DNA from 4 places in the Streptomyces sp. NPDC014882 genome. Region 3 is predicted to be linked to each of the others. Evidence: riboswitches for the same ligand, from Rfam matches in the RefSeq annotation. Region 3 holds a riboswitch; each other region holds the start of a gene.

Region 1 (3,201 bases), on a different contig from region 3:
CCTGCGGGCGCCCGCGTTCGCCGACAGCGAGGTCGAGCGCCTCGTTCGCAACCGTCTGGACGAGATCCCGCACGAGCTGGCCAACCCCTCCCGGCGTGCCGCCAAGGAGCTCTCCAAGGAGCTGTTCCCGGCGACCGCGCGCATGTCGCGTCCGCGCCAGGGCACCGCGGAGACCGTCGAGAAGATCGACTCCGCCGCCGTACGCGCCTTCTACGAGAAGCACGTCCGCCCCGCCACGGCCACCGCCGTGGTCGTCGGCGATCTCACCGGGATCGACCTCGGCGCGCTCCTGGGCGACACCCTGGGCGCCTGGACGGGCTCCGCGGCCCAGCCGCGACCGGTGCCGCCCGTGACCGCCGACGACGCCGGGCGGGTCGTCATCGTGGACCGTCCCGGCGCCGTCCAGACGCAGCTGCTGATCGGCCGCATCGGCGCCGACCGGCACGCGCGCGTGTGGCCCGCGCAGGTGCTCGGCACGTACTGCCTGGGCGGCACCCTCACCTCCCGGCTGGACCGCGTCCTGCGCGAGGAGAAGGGCTACACCTACGGCGTGCGCTCCTTCGGGCAGGTCCTCAGGTCCGCGCCGGACGGTTCGGGCGCCGCGATGCTCGCCATCAGCGGATCGGTCGACACCCCCAACACCGGTCCCGCGCTGGAGGACCTGTGGAAGGTGCTGCGCACCCTCGCCGAGGGCGGTCTGACCGACGCCGAGCGGGACGTCGCCGTGCAGAACCTCGTCGGGGTGGCACCCCTGAAGTACGAGACGGCCGCCGCCGTGGCGGGCACGCTCGCCGACCAGGTCGAGCAGCACCTGCCGGACGACTACCAGGCCACGCTGTACCGGCAGCTCGCCGCGACCGGCACCGTGGAGGCCACGGCGGCGGTCGTGAGCGCCTTCCCGGTGGACCGTCTGGTGACGGTCCTGGTCGGCGACGCGGCCGCGATCAAGGCACCCGTCGAAGCCCTGGGCATCGGTGAGGTGAAGGTCGTCCCCGCGGAGTAGCGACGCGGACCGGTGACCGCGAGGCCACGCGCGCAGGAGCCCTGGTGGACGGATCCGCCACCAGGGCTCCTCGATGTCCGAATTGAGGGAGAGGCGGCCCGTCTGCCCTGTGGCATGCGCTACAAAAGCCGCGTTCTGTTTGGGGATCGGCCGCCGCCGCGTCTACCTTCAACCGGGCTGTTCGTCAGGCAGTGCGCCGCATCCGCGGCACCGGACAGTCATCGCCGAGTCCCCGCGTGGCGCGAGCCAGGGGAGCCGGGGACCCAACCAGACAGTCCCTGGGGTGAATCGGACGCCCGCGCGCACCGCGAGGGGGTCCGTAGGAGACCTTCCTGCTCCGAACCCGTCAGCTAACCCGGTAGGCGAGAGGGAAGGAAAGGACCGCTCTACTTCATGGCGTCCACTTGCGCCACCGGGAAGCACCGTCGTCCCAGCAGGATGAAGCGCACCACCGCCCGCGCGGCGGGCATCGCGGCGCTCACCACCACCGGCGTCATCGGCACCGTCGCCTCCGGCCCCGCCCTCGCCGCGGAGAAGGCCGTCGAGCAGACCGGCCTCGTCCCGGTCGTCGCCATCGGTGACACGGTCGCCCAGCGGATCGACGACCAGGCCGCCGCGCAGAAGCAGGCCGCCGTGGCGGAGGCCGCGCGCGAGGAGGCCGCCGCCCGGGCCGCGGCGAAGGTCGAGGCGGAACGCGAGGCCCGGGTCCGTGCCGCCCGCGCGGCCGAGCGCGAACGCCTGAACACCTTCGTCTCACCGATCAGCGGCTCCTACGTCTCCACCGGCTACCGGTCCGGCGGTTCGCTGTGGTCCTCCGGCAGCCACACCGGCATCGACTTCCACGCCGCCACCGGCACCCCCGTGCACGCGGTGGGCCTCGGCACCGTCGTCGAGGCCGGCTGGGGCGGCGCCTACGGCAACCAGGTCGTGATCCGGATGAACGACGGCACGTACACCCAGTACGGCCACCTGTCGTCCATCGGCGTCTCCGTGGGCCAGAGGGTGACCCCGGGGCAGCGCATCGCCCTGTCCGGCGCCACCGGCAACGTCACCGGCCCGCACCTGCACTTCGAGGCCCGCACCGGCGTGGAGTACGGCTCGGACATCGATCCGGTCGCCTACCTCCGCAAGCACGGCGTGAACATCTGACAACGTACGGCGACAGATCGTACGGCCCCGGCCCCACGGCCGGGGCTTTCGTCGTTTCCGGGACCGCTCTGTCCAAAAAATATCCCTGGATTCCGGCCCGCCATCGGAAATTCCCGCCGGTTGCAATAGAGTCACGGAACACACGTCAATCGTCGACGTTTCACGGGGATTAAGGCGGAGGTCGGTCATGCGTATTCCGGCGCACTCGGTGTGCACGGCCATCCGGGACGACATCGTCGCGGGTGTCTACGAGCGCGGCGGCCGCCTCACCGAGGAACTCCTCGCGCGTCGCTACGGCGTCTCGCGCGTCCCCGTCCGGGAGGCGCTGCGCACGCTGGAGGCGGAGGGCTTCGTCGTGACGCGGCGGCACGCGGGCGCGTGCGTCGCCGAACCGACCGAGCAGGAGGCCGCCGACCTGCTGGAGATGCGCGTGCTCCTCGAGCCGCTCGGCGCCGCCCGGGCCGCCCAGCGGCGCACCGAGGCCCACCTCAAGGTGCTGCGCGGCCTCGTCCGGCTGGGCCAGGAGCGTGCCAGGCGCGGCGGCAGCGACGATCTGCGCTCCCTGGGGGGCTGGTTCCACGAGACCCTCGCCCAGGCCTCCGGCAGTCACGCCCTCACCTCGACGCTCACCCAGCTGCGCCACAAGATCTCCTGGATGTACACGGTGGACGCGTCGGCCGCCCCGGCGGAGTCCTGGGCGGAACACGGCGCGATCGTGGACGCGGTGGCGCGCGGCGACGGGGAACGCGCGCGGGCGGTGACGGCGCTGCACGTCGAGCGCGCGCTCCCCGCGCACCGGCCGCGCTTCCCGGGCGGCGACCGCCAGGACCGTGTGAGGACTTCGCAACACGTCGTCAACATGTCCGGCCTCCGGAATTAACACGAGAGCCGTATACAAAGAAGGTAATTCGGCGGAGAGGTATTTCCTCCGCTCTTTTTCGCCGCGCCTCCGTGTTTACGGTGGTGCTCTCTTCGTGCGCCTTTCGCGCGCCCGTCGCACAGCTTTCGTGCGTCCTGCGCGCACCCGTCGCACGTTTTTCCGTCCGCCT
Region 2 (3,201 bases), on a different contig from region 3:
GCTCCTGGAGCGCCGACCAGGGCACCGGACAGTACGGCGGTCTGTCGCTGAGTCAGAAGGACTGGGAGGCGTACGGCGGGCTCGACTTCGCCGAGCGCCCCGACCTGGCCAGCCGCAACCAGCAGATATCCGTCGCGCAGAAGGTCCTCGACGACCAGGGCGTCGGCGCCTGGGGCACCTGCGGGCTGACGTCCGGACTCACCAAGGAGAACGGCGGGGGCGACCTGGACACCGGAGTGGCGGGCGACTCGTCCGGTTCCTCCGCGTCGTCCGGCTTGTCCGACCTGTCCAAGGGGGCGTCCGGCTCCTCGAAGTCCCCGGGCTCCTCGGACTCCTCGGGGTCCCCGGACGGCAAGGACGCGTCGGCCTCCCCGTCGACCGGATCCTCCCCGGACGTCCCGGACGAGACCTCCTCGCCCGCCTCCTCCTCTTCCTCCCCCTCCTCCGGCAAGCCGGACGACTCCCCGGAGTCCGACGCGCCGGCGGGTGCGGACGCGGGTGCCGCGCAGACGGACGGCGGCTCGCCCGCAGCCACCCCCGAAACGGACGACTCGGACAAGTCGGTCCAGGAGGCGGGCTCTTGGAGCCTCGTCGACACCGGCTCCCTCGTCTCCGGCCGCCACCGCGGCACCTCCGCCGAGGAGGTCGTGCCGGACGGCACGACCACCGCCTCCTCGGGCCGGCACGCCGCGAGCGTCTCCGGCGGCGCGGTGGGCACCTACGTCGTGCGCGACGGCGACTCCCTCGTCTCGATCGCCGACTCCCTTGAGCTCGACGGCGGATGGCGCGCGCTCTACGCCGAGAACAAGGCCGCCATCGGTGCCGACCCGAACGACATCACTCCCGGTCAGACGCTCGACACAGCGGTCGAATAGGGCGGAAAAACGGGAAAAACAGCGGGAGTTCACGTCACGCTTCGCGCCGAATGTCCGGTTTGGTGAAAGTGTGGGATGAGTCTCAGAAGTCGTGATCGTCTTTGAAATTCCGCCGGGGGCATGTCTACGGTCGTGATCGCTCGGCAACCCGAGCCCCGGCTGTCGCAACGCCGAATCCTGCCAGTGGCAGCCCGGGAACAGTCGTCGCGTCAAGCGCCGTAGGCAGGAGCGGGGGACCCAAGGTAAGTGCCGCACCGGTCGGTCGACCGGAACGGCTCGGGGTGAAGCCACGCCTTCCGGGGAGCAGTGCTCCCGGGCGGGAGTGGCCGGGCAACTCACACGGCCCGAACCCGACAGCTCACCTCGCAGGCGTCGGTGAGGGGATCCACCATGCTGTTTTCCGTCAAGGGCAAGCACCGCCGTCCGTCCAGGGCCACCCGCGCCGCCGCGCTCGCCGGCGTCACCGGTGTCGCCATCGCCGCCCCGCTGATGGCGGCCGGCAACGCCTCCGCCGCCTCCGCCTCCGAGTGGGACGCGGTCGCCCAGTGCGAGTCCGGCGGCAACTGGTCCATCAACACCGGCAACGGCTACTACGGCGGCCTGCAGTTCTCCGCCTCCACCTGGGCCGCGTACGGCGGCACGCAGTACGCGGCCACCGCCGACAAGGCCTCGAAGTCCCAGCAGATCCAGATCGCCGAGAAGGTCCTCGCGGGCCAGGGCAAGGGTGCCTGGCCGGTCTGCGGCGTGGGCCTGTCCGGCGCCGCGTACAACGGCGGCTCGGCCTCCACCGGCAGCTCCTCCGACGGCTCGTCCTCCAACGGCTCGTCCACCGGCGGCTCCTCGGAGACCACCACCCGCTCCACCGAGAAGCAGAGCGCCTCCCGCTCCGCCGAGCGCCCGGCCGCCAAGTCCCAGAAGACCGTCACCACCCCGACCGGCAAGAAGGTCAAGAAGGGCGACGGCGAGTACAAGGTCGTCACCGGCGACACCCTCAGCTCCATAGCCGAGGCGCGGGGCGTCAAGGGCGGCTGGGCCGAGCTGTTCGAGCTCAACGGGGACATCGTCCAGGACGCCGACCTCATCTACCCGGGTCAGCAGCTGCACCTGAAGTGACACCCGGCTCCCCGCCGGGCCACGGCTCCCGCACGGCCCGGGCCGTCACGCCGAAGGCCTCGTGAGGGAGCCCCGTCCCCACGGTCCCCCCGCCCCGGTGCGTGTTCCCCCGTACGCACCCGGGCGGGGTTTTCTTTTCCCGTTCGCCGCCTTCTGTTGGCCCTCCCCTTTGTTCCGGGCTGAAACAATGGGTACCGTCTCCCTGTCCACGGGACGGTCGGTCGGCCGACCGGCGCCCCGGGGCGGTTAGGCTCTAGTCGCAAGGCTCGGCAAGGCCTCCACACGGCCCGCCCGCGCCCCGCACAACCAGCGTCACATCCCAAGAAGGAGATGCTCGTGCCGTCCATCGACGTCGTCGTAGCCCGGGAAATCCTGGACTCCCGAGGCAACCCCACGGTCGAGGTCGAGGTCGGCCTCGACGACGGCAGCACGGGTCGTGCCGCCGTCCCCTCCGGCGCCTCCACCGGCGCCTTCGAGGCCATCGAGCTCCGCGACGGTGACCCGAACCGCTACCAGGGCAAGGGTGTCGAGAAGGCCGTCCTCGCCGTCATCGAGCAGATCGGCCCCGAGCTGGTCGGCTACGACGCCACCGAGCAGCGCCTGATCGACCAGGCCATGTTCGACCTGGACGCCACCGACAACAAGGGCTCCCTCGGCGCCAACGCCATCCTCGGCGTCTCCCTCGCCGTCGCCCACGCCGCCTCCGAGGCCAGCGACCTCCCGCTCTTCCGCTACCTGGGCGGCCCGAACGCGCACCTGCTGCCCGTTCCGATGATGAACATCCTGAACGGCGGCTCGCACGCCGACTCCAACGTGGACATCCAGGAGTTCATGATCGCCCCCATCGGCGCGGAGTCCTTCTCCGAGGCCCTGCGCTGGGGCGCCGAGGTCTACCACACCCTCAAGAAGGTGCTGAAGACCAAGGGCCTGTCCACCGGCCTGGGCGACGAGGGCGGCTTCGCCCCGAACCTGGAGTCCAACCGCGCCGCGCTCGACCTCATCATCGAGGCCATCAAGCAGGCCGGTTACGTCCCCGGCGAGCAGATCGCGCTCGCGCTCGACGTCGCCGCGTCCGAGTTCTACAAGGACGGCGCCTACGAGTTCGAGGGCAAGTCCCGCTCGGCCGCCGAGATGACCGAGTACTACGAGGAGCTGGTCTCCGCGTACCCGCTGGTCTCCATCGAGGACCCGCTGTACGAGGACGACTGGGCCG
Region 3 (3,201 bases):
GTGCGCGGGGTGCGCGGGGACGCGCGCGGTGCCGTGACCTCGTACCCGACCTCGTGTCCGGCCCCGCGCGCGGTGCTTCGTCAGGCGGGCCGGACCACGCTGTGGATCGACGACTCCCCGTCGTAGTAGATCGACTCCTCGCGCACGTACGCGCCGGGCTTCGGGGCGTGGATCATCATGCCGTTGCCGGCGTAGATGCCGACATGGGTGACGTCGGAGTAGAAGAAGACCAGGTCACCGGGTTGCGCGGCGGAGAGGGAGACGGTCGTGCCGGCATCGACCTGGTCGTAGGTGACGCGCGGCAGGGAGACGTCGGCGGCCTTCCAGGCGGCCTGGGTGAGACCGGAGCAGTCGTAGGAGTCCGGACCGGTCGCACCCCACACGTACGGCTTGCCGATCTGCGCGCGGGCGAACGCCAGCGCCTTCTCGGCCTTGGTGGCGTACGAGGAACCCGTGGACGGGGAGGGCGACGGGGAGGGCGTCGACGTGCCGGTGCCCGCCGTATCCGACGCGCCGGCGCTCTCCTGCCGCGCGGCCGCCGCCTGCGCCGCCTGCTGTTCGGCCAGCTCGGCGGCCTTGCGGGCGGCCTCCTGCCGCTTCCGCTCCTCGATCTTCGCCAGCCGGGCCTTCTCCTCGGCCGTCAGCTGCGACAGCAGCGCGCGGGCGGAGCCGAGCTTCTTCTGGACGGCGGCCTTGGCGGTCCTCAGGTCGTCCTGCGAGTCGGTCAGCGTCCGGAGGCTCTCGGAGGCCTCCCGGCGCTTCTTCATCGTCTCCGCCTGGTCGGCGAAGTAGTCGTCGACCGCGCCCTTCTGGCGGTCGGTCACCCGCCCCATCAGCTGCGTCTGGTCGAAGTAGTCCTGCGGGGAGTCCGCGAGCAGGAGGGTCGCCGTGTCGGGGGCGGAGGCGCCGGTGCGGTACTGGGCGGCGGCGTAGGACCCCAGCTCCTCGCGCGCGTCGTTGAGCTTCTGCGCGCGCTGTGCGACGTCGTCGAGGAGGGCGTCGACCTTCTTGCGCTGCTTGCCGGTCTTCTCCTTGGCCGCGTTGTACTTCTCGGTGGCCGACTCCGCCTGGCGGTAGAGGTCGTCGACCTTCTTCTCCACCTCCTCCAGGCTCGGCCTGTCGTCGGCGGAGGGGGCGGCGGTGGCCGTCTGCGAGAGCAGTGCCACCGAGGTGAGGGCGGCGGTGGCGAGAGCGGGCGTACGGATGCCTGCCGTGCGCGTGCTCGTGGAGCGCGGCTTGCGGTGCTGCGACGCCAAGGGAGGCGACTCCTTCCATGCTCCGCCTACCGGGTTAGCTGTCGGGTTCGGGCGAGGATGCTTCGGAAGGGTTGCCCTACGGCCCGTCCTCCCCGGAGGGGAGTGAGCCGATTCACCCCAAGGTCTCGGTGGGTCCCCGGCTCCGGCTGCCGCGGGGCACGCCGGACTCGGCGGAGGCCGCGCGGCCCGGCGAGGTTCGCCGGAAGGGGTCGAGCGGCCTGCCCGGCACGGTAGCCAACCGGTGTGCCCCCTGTGAAGGTTGGTGGGTGATATGCCCGATACATTTTCGTGACCTCCGGAGGGTTTGCCGTCCGCGGTCACCGACGGTGCAAGGGGGGCGCCGGAAGGTGAGGGGCCGGGATGTTTCCCGGACGGCTCCGGGTTGTCGGTGGGGCGGCCTAGACTCGGAGAGCGATGAGCAGCCTCTTTGACGACAGCTTCCTGGCGGACCTCCAGGCCCCCCGCGGCCACGACGAGGAACCCCCGCCGCCGCCCGAGGACGATCACTCTCCGGAACCGGTTCCGGACGATCTGTTCGGCGGGAAGTTCGACGTGCCGCCGGACCGGGACACCCACTACCGCGACGGCGCCCCGCGCCCCCCGGTCGACGCGGCGGCGCTCCTGGAAGGGCTCAACGAGAACCAGCGCGCGGCCGTGGTCCACTCCGGCACCCCGCTGCTCATCGTCGCCGGTGCCGGCTCGGGCAAGACGCGTGTCCTGACCCACCGCATCGCCCACCTCCTCGGCGAGCGGCACGTCCACCCCGGCCAGATCCTCGCGATCACCTTCACCAACAAGGCCGCGGGCGAGATGAAGGAGCGCGTCGAGCAGCTCGTCGGCCCGCGGGCGAACGCGATGTGGGTGATGACCTTCCACAGCGCGTGCGTGCGCATCCTGCGCCGCGAGAGCAAGCGGCTCGGCTTCACCTCGTCGTTCTCGATCTACGACGCCGCCGACTCCAAGCGCCTGATGGCCCTGGTCTGCCGCGACCTCGACCTCGACCCCAAGCGCTTCCCGCCCAAGTCCTTCAGCGCCAAGATCAGCAACCTCAAGAACGAGCTGATCGACGAGGAGGACTTCGCCGTCCAGGCGGCCGACGGCTTCGAGAAGACCCTCGCGCAGGCCTACGCCATGTACCAGTCGCGGCTGCGCGAGGCGAACGCCCTCGACTTCGACGACCTGATCATGACGACGGTCAATCTCCTGCGCGCCTTCCCCGACGTCGCCGAGCACTACCGGCGCCGTTTCCGGCACGTCCTCGTCGACGAGTACCAGGACACCAACCACGCCCAGTACGCCCTGGTCAGGGAGCTCGTCGGCTCCGTCGGACAGCCGGTGGACGCGCCTTCGGGCGAGGACGGCCTGCCCCCCGCCGAGCTGTGCGTCGTCGGTGACGCCGACCAGTCGATCTACGCCTTCCGCGGGGCGACCATCCGCAACATCCTCCAGTTCGAGGAGGACTACCCGGACGCCACCACGATCCTGCTGGAGCAGAACTACCGCTCCACCCAGACGATCCTCACCGCCGCCAACGCCGTCATCGAGCGCAACGAGTCCCGCCGTCCCAAGAACCTGTGGACCAACGCGGGTGAGGGCGCGCGCATTACCGGCTACGTCGCCGACACCGAGCACGACGAGGCGCAGTTCGTCGCCGACGAGATAGACCGCCTCACGGACGCGGGCAAGGCCAAGGCCGGCGACGTCGCCGTCTTCTACCGGACCAACGCCCAGTCCCGCGTCTTCGAAGAGGTCTTCATCCGCGTCGGCCTGCCCTACAAGGTCGTCGGCGGCGTCCGCTTCTACGAGCGCAAGGAGGTCCGGGACGTCCTGGCCTACCTGCGCGTCCTCGCCAACCCCGAGGACTCGGTCCCGCTGCGCCGCATCCTCAACGTGCCCAAGCGCGGCATCGGCGAACGCGCCGAGGCGATGATCGACGCCCTCTCCC
Region 4 (3,201 bases), on a different contig from region 3:
GCCTGCCCGCCGTCGCGGACCGCGTTCAGCGTCGGCGCGGTCGTGGTGGCCGCCGACGGCACGGAACTGGCCCGCGGTCACTCCCGCGAGGCGGGCGATCCGGTCGTCCACGCCGAGGAGGCGGCCCTCGCCAAGATCGACCCCGCCGACCCCCGGCTGGCCGGCGCGACCGTCTACAGCAGCCTGGAACCCTGCGCCCGGCGCTCCTCCCGGCCGGCCCCGTGCGCCCGCCTGATCCTCGACGCCGGTGTGCGCCGGGTCGTGACGGCCTGGCGGGAGCCGGACACCTTCGTCACCGACGCCGACGGGAGCGGTCTGCTGGCCGCCGAGGGCGCGGACGTCGTCGTCCTTCCCGAGTACGAGGAGCGGGCGAAGGCACCCAACGGCCATCTGCTCCGCGGGACCACCTGACCGCGGCACCACCTGACCGCCGGCCCACCTGGCCGCGGGGCCCCGCCCGGATCTCCGACCGGCCCTCCGTCCGTCCGCCGGCCTGCCTCCGGCTCGTCCCCCGTCCGGCCCCGTCCGGCCCCCCGGATCCGGCCGTGGTTCTGGGCGTCCCCCGCATGGCGTAGACTGGTGTCACACCGACGCGGGGTGGAGCAGCTCGGTAGCTCGCTGGGCTCATAACCCAGAGGTCGCAGGTTCAAATCCTGTCCCCGCTACTCAAGGCCGAGGGCCGGAATTCCGATCAAGGAATTCCGGCCCTCGGTGCGTCGGGGCGACCTTTCCCGTCACGCATCGTGAACGCTCCGGAGCCCTGCGCATAACGTTTGAGTCACCATCAAAACCCAGATGACTCCTGAACGTTTCAGGCGGACGGTCAACTCGCCCGTTTTTCACCGGTCCTGGGCTGAAAGTCCAGGCCGTCAATGTTGTTGATCAAGCCGAACGGCTTGGAATCCCGCCCCTGCGTCTATTAACGTTCGATAACGCAGCGCGGTCGTCCCAGCCGTCACAAGAGACGGCTCCGTGCGCACGCGCCGAATCCCGCAAGGGAACCGGGGAACCACCAACTTGGGGTGAATCGCGCGGAAGCCGCCGTACAGTCACGGCCGGTATACGCGCGTAGGAGACCTTCCCGCTCCGAACCCGTCAGCTAACCCGGTAGGCGACGGAAGGAAAGGAGCGCGCCCGCGTGGCGTCCAACCGGCCTGCCCCAGAAGCCCCCGCCGTGCCCGGCCAGCAGACCTTCGGCTACGGCACCTACCGTGCCGACGAGGGCCCCTGGGAGGAATGGAACCCCACCGCGGACTCCGTTCGTCCGGTACGCGGCAAGCACCGCGTCGCCAAGCAGCGCGGCGGACTCGCCCGCAGCTCCACCGTTCTCGGCGTCGGCGTCATAGCCGCCGTCGGCGGCGCGGGCATGGCCAGCGCCAACACCGGCAAGTCGCCGGTCTCCATCTCCATGCCGGACCTCCCCTCCGTGGGTTCCCTCATCTCGGACGACGACACCACCCCCGAGGTGGAGACGGCGCCCGCGCTCAGCACCTTCGGCGCCGAGACCGTCGCCGCCGACAGCGCCGGCAGCGGTGCCGACGCCGGAGAGGCGCTGCGCAACCGGATCATGGCGCAGGCCGAGTCGCAGCAGACCCAGGTCGAGACCAAGGCGCAGGAAGCCGCCGAGGCCGCCGCGGCCAAGGCCGCCACCGAGGCCGCCGCCAAGGCCGAGAAGGAGGCCGCGGCCAAGGCCGAGGCCGCCAAGAAGAAGGCCGCGGAGGAAGCCGCCAAGAAGGCGGAGGCCGAGCGCCTCGCCGAACTGGCCAAGCAGTACACGCTGCCGACCTCCTCGTACACGATCACCTCGACCTTCGGTCAGGCCGGCGCCTACTGGTCCTCCGGGTACCACACCGGCCTCGACTTCGCCGCCCCCACCGGCACGCTCCTCAAGGCCGTGCACAGCGGCACCATCACCTCCGCCGGCTACGACGGGTCCTACGGGTACAGGACCGTGCTCACCCTCGAGGACGGCACCGAGATCTGGTACGCCCACCAGTCCTCCATCGGCGTCAGCGTCGGCCAGAAGGTCGCCACCGGCGACGTCATCGGCCGCGTCGGTGCCACGGGCAACGTCACCGGGGCCCACCTCCACATGGAGGTCCACCCCGGCGGCAGCACCTCCGGCATCGACCCGGCCGCCTGGCTCCGGGACAAGGGGCTCAACCCCTGAGGCCACGCCGGACGTGCTCCCCGGCGACCCGGACTCCTGCCGGGTGCCCCTGAGAGCCCTCCCGGTTTCCCGCCGGTTCCCCGAGAACCTCCTCGGGGGACCGTCAGGGCTCCCGAGGTCTTCCGGGAAGCGTCACGGGGGCCGGTGAGGTCTGCACCCGGACGTTTCCCGGATGTTCGTGAACCCTGGCCGAAGGCGCGGAATGCGCGCCTTCGGCCAGGGCGTTGTCACCGGGCATGACTTCTCTGCGCAAGCTCGGCTCCTCCGACCTCGAGGTCTTCCCGCTCGCCCTCGGCGGCAACGTCTTCGGCTGGACCGCGGACGAGACGGCCTCCTTCGCCGTCCTCGACGCCTACACGGCCGCCGGCGGCAACTTCGTCGACACCGCCGACTCCTACTCGGCGTGGGTCGAGGGCAACCGCGGCGGCGAGTCCGAGACCCTCATCGGCAAGTGGCTCACGTCCCGCGGCAACCGCGACGACGTCGTGATCGCCACCAAGGTGAGCCAGCACCCCGACCATCAGGGGCTGACCGGCGCCAACATCAAGGCCGCCGCCGACGCCTCGCTGCGACGCCTGGGCACCGACCGCATCGACCTCTACTACACCCACTTCGACAAGCCCGAGGTGCCCGTCGAGGAGATCGTCGGCGCGCTCGACGAACTGGTCAAGGCGGGCAAGGTGCGGCACATCGCCGCCTCCAACATCTCCCCCGCACGCCTGCGGGCCTCACTGGAGTTCTCCGACCGCGAGGGCCTCGCCCGCTACGTGGCGCTCCAGCCGCACTACAACCTGGTCTCCCGCGACACCTACGAGGGCGGACTCCAGGACCTGGTCGCCGCGTCCGGCCTCGCCGCCGTGCCGTACTACGCGCTGGCGTCCGGCTTCCTCACCGGCAAGTACCGCCCCGGTACGACGGTGGACAGCGCCCGCGCCCAGGGCGCCGCCCGGCACCTGGGGACCGAGCGGGGGCAGAAGGTGCTCACCGCCCTGGACGAGGTCGCCCGCGCCCGTGACGCCGAGGTCGCCACG

Evidence for each region. Region 3 has a riboswitch for cyclic di-AMP ahead of ACF09K_RS02010 (NlpC/P60 family protein). Riboswitches for the same ligand answer to the same signal wherever they lie in the genome.
Region 1: it holds a riboswitch for cyclic di-AMP, as region 3 does, so the genes downstream of both, ACF09K_RS24145 (M23 family metallopeptidase) here and ACF09K_RS02010 (NlpC/P60 family protein) in region 3, are expected to answer to the same signal.
Region 2: it holds a riboswitch for cyclic di-AMP, as region 3 does, so the genes downstream of both, ACF09K_RS15605 (transglycosylase family protein) here and ACF09K_RS02010 (NlpC/P60 family protein) in region 3, are expected to answer to the same signal.
Region 4: it holds a riboswitch for cyclic di-AMP, as region 3 does, so the genes downstream of both, ACF09K_RS11135 (M23 family metallopeptidase) here and ACF09K_RS02010 (NlpC/P60 family protein) in region 3, are expected to answer to the same signal.

What each region holds. Positions count from the first base shown of each region.
Region 1 is NZ_JBIBWL010000011.1:113,119-116,319, forward strand. It holds gene ACF09K_RS24140 (M16 family metallopeptidase) at 1-1,003, shown strand, start outside; cyclic di-AMP (ydaO/yuaA leader) riboswitch at 1,216-1,383, shown strand; gene ACF09K_RS24145 (M23 family metallopeptidase) at 1,397-2,152, shown strand; gene ACF09K_RS24150 (GntR family transcriptional regulator) at 2,340-3,032, shown strand.
Region 2 is NZ_JBIBWL010000005.1:432,762-435,962, forward strand. It holds gene ACF09K_RS15600 (transglycosylase family protein) at 1-875, shown strand, start outside; cyclic di-AMP (ydaO/yuaA leader) riboswitch at 1,080-1,262, shown strand; gene ACF09K_RS15605 (transglycosylase family protein) at 1,266-1,988, shown strand; gene eno (phosphopyruvate hydratase) at 2,319-3,201, shown strand, end outside.
Region 3 is NZ_JBIBWL010000001.1:448,606-451,806, forward strand. It holds gene ACF09K_RS02010 (NlpC/P60 family protein) at 81-1,256, opposite strand; cyclic di-AMP (ydaO/yuaA leader) riboswitch at 1,265-1,439, opposite strand; gene pcrA (DNA helicase PcrA) at 1,671-3,201, shown strand, end outside.
Region 4 is NZ_JBIBWL010000003.1:702,039-705,239, forward strand. It holds gene ACF09K_RS11125 (dihydrofolate reductase family protein) at 1-411, shown strand, start outside; tRNA gene ACF09K_RS11130 (tRNA-Met) at 592-665, shown strand; cyclic di-AMP (ydaO/yuaA leader) riboswitch at 972-1,129, shown strand; gene ACF09K_RS11135 (M23 family metallopeptidase) at 1,139-2,170, shown strand; gene ACF09K_RS11140 (aldo/keto reductase) at 2,407-3,201, shown strand, end outside.